One region of the Cytobacillus sp. FSL M8-0252 genome, then DNA from elsewhere that is predicted to be linked to it. Evidence: riboswitches for the same ligand, from Rfam matches in the RefSeq annotation. Region 1 holds a riboswitch; the other holds the start of a gene.
The links. Region 1 has a riboswitch for S-adenosylmethionine ahead of MKX83_RS02215 (O-acetylhomoserine aminocarboxypropyltransferase/cysteine synthase family protein). Riboswitches for the same ligand answer to the same signal wherever they lie in the genome.
Positions count from the first base shown of each region.

Region 2: linked by a shared signal. The riboswitch ahead of MKX83_RS19965 (O-acetylhomoserine aminocarboxypropyltransferase/cysteine synthase family protein) and the one ahead of MKX83_RS02215 (O-acetylhomoserine aminocarboxypropyltransferase/cysteine synthase family protein) in region 1 are both predicted to bind S-adenosylmethionine.

Region 1 is NZ_JBBOWZ010000001.1:421,317-424,496, reverse strand. Features, by position in the region: gene MKX83_RS02220 (DUF1648 domain-containing protein) at 1-459, opposite strand, end outside; gene MKX83_RS02215 (O-acetylhomoserine aminocarboxypropyltransferase/cysteine synthase family protein) at 794-2,071, opposite strand; SAM riboswitch class I at 2,359-2,450, opposite strand; gene MKX83_RS02210 (hypothetical protein) at 2,538-2,936, opposite strand.
Region 2 is NZ_JBBOWZ010000001.1:3,952,669-3,955,848, forward strand. Features, by position in the region: gene MKX83_RS19965 (O-acetylhomoserine aminocarboxypropyltransferase/cysteine synthase family protein) at 1-1,116, opposite strand, end outside; SAM riboswitch class I at 1,197-1,302, opposite strand; gene MKX83_RS19970 (hypothetical protein) at 1,391-1,726, opposite strand; gene MKX83_RS19975 (thioredoxin family protein) at 1,999-2,322, opposite strand; gene MKX83_RS19980 (toprim domain-containing protein) at 2,327-2,689, opposite strand; gene gcvH (glycine cleavage system protein GcvH) at 2,835-3,180, opposite strand, start outside.

The DNA of each region.
Region 1 (3,180 bases):
AATTGGAACTATCGTGGCAAGTAAAAACACTGGCAGAAACCAAATGCCTAAAGAGTCCGCCCATCCTAATGCTACTCTAATGGATTGTATAAGTATAAAGCCGAATAATGCGAGGCAAATATTCTTTATGACATTTAGCATTTTTCTACTCGTTAAGTAAAATGCGGCTGCATTTGATTCATTGATGCGTGCAGGGTAATTATGAATATGAGGAAACCGTTCAAATATCCCCATCATAAACCATAGAAACACGCCGATAATTGGTAAGATAAATAATTCATATTTAGAACCCCACCGATCAACTTCCCCTGAAGCATTGTAATGACCCGGTACTTGTTCAGGTATAGCTGACCAAGACACAACTAAGAATACAATCGACCCAATGAATACAATAAGACCAAGTATGTCGCATCCCCATTCCCATTTAGTACGAGGCAATTTAAGTACTGGTCTATCCATACCCCATTCCTCCTCTTTCCGTTCGTCTTTTTAATACATACGAAGGAAAGATAAAAAGGTTTCATCCATTAGATAATCAAAGGCAACTAGTTCATACAGGGAATTACGCGATGGCTCTATCCCCCTTTTCATGAAAGGAAACAGGCGCGTCGTAATGGTAAGATATCAGTGTTGATGGCTCTGTTTGAGAAAAATATTGTCATTCATACTGTATGAGGTGAATCGCCTGAGACATGCGATCAACAAAGTATATGGTAAAGGAATAAAGAATGGTTCTTTGATAAGCAGTTTAACTTCACACTTTTCACCCTTTATAATGCAAATCGTAATAAACCTACGTACATTGTTTTAACGCTTGCGTGATATCAGCCATCACATCTACAGGATCCTCTAAGCCAACAGAAAGGCGGATCATTTCGGGACTCACACCCGCCTCCGCTTGTTGTCCAGGTGAAAGACGAGCATGTGTTGTACTCGCTGGATGAATAATGAGCGTTTTAGCGTCACCAACATTTGCTAAATGTGATACCAGCTTTAGTGAGTTGATAAACCTTTTAGCTGTACTGATTCCCCCTTTGATGCCAAATGTAAAGGTTGCACCTGCCCCACTCGGAAAATACTTTTTCCCGAGATGATATTGTGGATGGCTTTCTAACCCAGGGTAGTTCACCCAAGAAATATGAGGTAACTCTCCTAACCGTTTAGCCAAAACTTGTGCATTAGCGACTTGCTTTTCTACTCTGACACTTAATGACTCCAGACCTTGAATAAATAACCAGCTATTGAAGGCAGACAGCGTTGCCCCTAAGTCATGGCCAAGTTCAAATCTTGCTTTAAGAATAAAAGCTTTTTCCCTAGAAATTTCAACATAGCTGCGATTACCAATAGCAGGCTTTTTCTCATTAAAGGAAGGAAATCTTTCGTTACTCCATTCGAATCTTCCTCCATCTACAATTACCCCACCGATTGCCGTACCATGTCCACCAATAAATTTAGTTGCTGAATGAACGACTATATCCGCGCCAAATGCAAGTGGTTTTAGTAAAAATGGCGTAGTAAATGTATTATCTACTACTAATGGTAGGCCGTGACGTTTCGCTATCTCACTTAACTTTTCTAAATGTGCTACCTCCATATTCGGGTTGCCAATTGTCTCTGTGAAAATCGCCTTTGTCCTTTTATTAATTTTTCCTTCTAAAGATGTAAAGTCCGTCCCATCAACAAAATGAACATTGATACCGAATTTACTAAACGTTTCTGCAAATAAATGGTAGGTACCACCATAAAGAGCCTGTGTAGAAACTATCTCATCGCCTGCTCTTGCAAGTGTTAAAAGGGCAATGGAAATCGCTGCTTGCCCAGATGAAACAGCAAATGAGGCTACGCCACCTTCTAACTGTGCCATTCTCTCCTCAAACACTGCATTGGTTGGATTTGCATTCCTTGAATAAATAAAGCCAGGCTCTTGCATCTGAAATAAGCTTGCTGCATGATCGGTATCTTCAAACACATAGGATGAAGTCATGTATATTGGTACGGCTCTCGACTTTGTAACAGGATCTGGCACTTGCCCCCCATGAAGCGCTATTGTATCAAACTGGTGATGATTCATTTTTCATTCTCCTCTCACATTTCACTTATAATAAACAAACTCGACTCGGAACCATCTATCAGTGATGAGCTTTTGAGTATGCCAGCACAATGGTTGTTTTTTCATAAATTGAATTTGAAACATCAATTTTTTATGTCCAACACCTTTTTTCAAGAGCAGAAAAAAGACCACTTTCAATAAAAAGAGATTGTACTCTTCCATCGAAAGCCGCCTTTAGTCGTCTAATCGGCATAGATAAAGCCCCTCTTGCTAAAGAAGAGGGGCTCACGATATATCGCCATATCCTCAACTTATCTATCTTGGAATTAGCACCGTTACCTAGTTTTGGTCGGTTGCTGAGGCTTCAAAGGGCCAGTCCCTCCACCTCTCTTGATAAATTGAATTTTTTAAATTTTAAGAGTCATTAATTATTAATCAGAATAACCTTATCATCCGGCGCTGTCAACAGCTTTTTATAATAAATCTTTTATGCAGCACAAAGTCTTTCTTTTGCCTTTATTACTGACACCCAATATTCAACTGGAGATATAAAGGATTGCAAATAATTCAGCTCTTTATTATACATAAGAGCCTCCACTAAAAGATAAACAGACGTATCATTTAAATCGTTAACAATCATATCAAGCAAAGTTGCTTTCATATTCATAATATCTTCATAATCATCGATGATAGCTAACTTATCATCTAAATATGAAAGAAAAGCTTGTAAATGAACAACCTCTTCTTGTAATTCCTTCCACCCTTTATCCTCAGCTAATACGTTTACATAATTAACAAATTGATTGTACTCTTCATGACTATCTCTTTTAATTTTCTCTGCTAATATATCAAAAAATACATGATTGGACATATCCTTGCTGTTCACTATTAGAGCACCACCTTTACTATTTATATAAAATTATAGACCTTCTCTTTTAAATATTCAATAAAATCACATGAAACTATTTTCAATTAAGGAGTCGGGTGGTGTGTAGTTTTAGTCTAAATTAAACCAAGTAGCTAGGATATAAGGGGGATACAATAATTTCTAATTTTTCTTACGCATTTGAATGAAAGGTGAAATCACCCTTCCACTACTAGATGCATATCCAGCTATTTATGTAAGCTTT
Region 2 (3,180 bases), 3.5 Mb from region 1:
TACATTCGCTACATGTGCGAACAGCTCAACCGAATTAATAACCTTCGCACCTGCTTCACGCCCACCAGATATGCCAAAAACGACAACTGCCCCTGCACCTTTAGATAAATATTTGTCTGCTAATTCTTTATTAGGATGGTTGTCATCGCCCGGATAAAGTACCCAATTAACAGCAGGATGATTATTTAAATATTGCACAATTTTTTTCGTATTAGCAATATGTTCTTTCATTCGAACCGTTAACGTTTCTAAACCTAACGTAAATTGGAAGGCGCTTTGTGCACTTAGTGCTGGACCTAAATCTCTTAGAAGCTGCACTCTCGCTTTAGTAATATATGCTACAGGGCCCAGTGCCTCACTATATACTATATCGTTATAGCTTGTATCCGGCTGACTTAATCCTGGATACTTCTCTGAGTTCCAATCAAATTTACCACCGTCAACAATGATCCCCCCCATTGTCGTCCCATTCCCAAGTAACCATTTCGTTGCAGAGTGAACAACAATGTCTGCGCCATGCTCAATTGGCCGACATAGATAAGGAGTTGCAAATGTGTTATCAACCACTAACGGCACACCATGTTCATGGGCGATATTTGAAACTGTTTCAATATCTAGTACTTGTAAACTCGGGTTACCAATGGTTTCGGCAAATACAGCTCGTGTCTTCTCATTGATTGCTGCTCGTAGTTCCTCTTCATTATTAATATCGATAAGCCTAACGTTGATGCCGTACTTTGGTAAAGTGACTGTAAATAAATTATATGTACCTCCATATAAATTAGAGGCAGCTACAATTTCATCACCCGCTTGAACAATATTAAGAAGAGCTAAGTAAATGGCTGCTTGCCCGCTTGCTAATGCTAATGCGCCTGTTCCCCCTTCTAACAATGCAACTCTTTCCTCAAACACAGTAACCGTTGGATTATGAATACGAGAATAAATATATCCTGTTTCTTTTAAGCCAAATAAGTCTTGCGCATGCTCTGTATTCTGGAATTGATAAGCATTATTTTGATAGATTGGGACCGCTCTTGCCCCTGTTACTGGATCAGGTTTTAGCCCACCATGAACACCAATTGTTTCAAATCGAAGTTGCTTTTCTTTTTCTGCCATTTTACATCTCTCCTCTTTTTTAAATTGGAAAGAAAAGACGACCAAAAACCCTCTTCACAAAGAAGAGGGTTTATCATCTCTTCTTATCTACCAGAGCTTTTATGCTCTGCTGGAATTAGCACCGTGTATCAAACAACCGGTTGCCGGGTTTCATAGGGCCAGTCCCTCCACCACTCTCGATAAGAATATTTAATTTTCTAATTATTCTAAGGATAGAATAACAACCTTTTTTTGGGAAGTCAATCTTTTTTTAGGACATTTGATGTATTTATGATTATTTTTGATTTAATACGAAAATGGCATCTAATTTTAATAATTGTCTAAAAGTCGACTTAAGGATGATATGCTTTTCATCCACTTGTTTCTTTAGACTCGTACGCCCTTGAAGCAAAGAATGAAAGTGGTCAGCAGTAGTTTGAATGTTTATATGATAATTTTTCAATGGGCGAGTATGTTTAATTAGCAGCCTTTTACGGTCTAATGTCAAATACAATAGATTTTGCTCTAATTCTACTCGAATCCTTATAGGTTCCTTTAACATCATTAAAATATGATCATTTACTCTTAAAGATTGATTGAAATGATAAATGAGTTCCTCTATTGAAACCACCCCCAGCCCGCGTCTTATATTCTATAATTCTGTTCCAAGAAATGATTTCCTTCTCCTAACTATCGACTTTAACTGACAGAACATTTATTTCCAACAATGTTCACAACCTATTTCCCGAGAAATATGTCAAAAGCTAGACTTATCGACAGAAAAAAGAAATATCCCATCGATTCATCTGCCTAGAATGAGTGAGGGGTGTATTTAAACATTTACGCAAACCCCCCTTGATTAAAAGCATAAGAAAACCACTTATTCCTAAACAATAAGTGGTTTTAAAATTGAGACTGTAATTCATATGATTGAATTTGTTCAAGTAAATAAGGTACTGAATGGAAAGCATAAAGCTTATCAACTAACTCTCCTTTTTTAAACACAAGTAAACACGGTACACTTTCAATTTCATACTTTTCTGCCACTGCTGGCAAAAAATTCAGGTCGGCTTTACCTATAGGAAGGTTCTGCAACAGTTGCTCAGTAATTGTTAGCATTTTCCCGGCAACTTGACATGTCCCACACATAGGAGTGAATAAATAAAATAAGCCGGATTGCTTCCTTGCGATCAAATCATTTAAGTCATTGTTTGACCAGTCAATCATGTTATCATCCTTTATCTAAATACTCGGTATATATATCTATATTTGCACTTATTAAGGCTGTAGCTAAATGATGCGCAGGTGCCGCCTCGACTTCACGATACATTTTATCAATATAGATATGCTCTGCCTCTGGTAACTCTCTCTTAAATTGTTTACGAAGTTTTTCTCCTGATGCGTCAGCATCGACTAATATATAGACTTCCTTCCCAATTAAATAATCAATTAATTCATCCAACTTCGAAGTGCCAATCGTTCCATTTGTACATAAGATCTCTACAGGTTCTCTGATTAGTCCTTTCACTTTTCGTTTGTCAGATTTACCTTCAACAATAATCACTTTATTGCCATGTTCTATATGCATGCTCATCACCTAATATATATCATTTATATATTTTATAATAGTAAGCCTTTTTACATTTGAAAACTTTTCAGCACTCATCTGGTATGTCTATATAGAAATTTAGAAAAAGGTCAAACCATTTAATGATTTGACCTTCTTTATTTAACTACAATTAATCTTCTTTTGTCATTTCTTCATATTGTTCAGCTGTCATTAGCTTGTCAATTTCACTTGCATCGGATGGCTCAACAACAATCATCCATGCTTTCTCGTAAGGAGATTCATTCACAAATTCTGGACTATCGCTAAGTTCTTCGTTAATCTCAACGATTTTACCACTAATTGGTGCATATAACTCAGAAACTGTTTTAACAGATTCTACGCTACCAAACGGTTCATCAGCAGTTACTTCATCTCCTACTTCTGGAAGCTCAACAAATACGATATCTCCAAGTTCTGATTGAGCAAAGTATGTAATACCAATACGAACTTTATCTCCTTCTGTTTTTACCCACTCG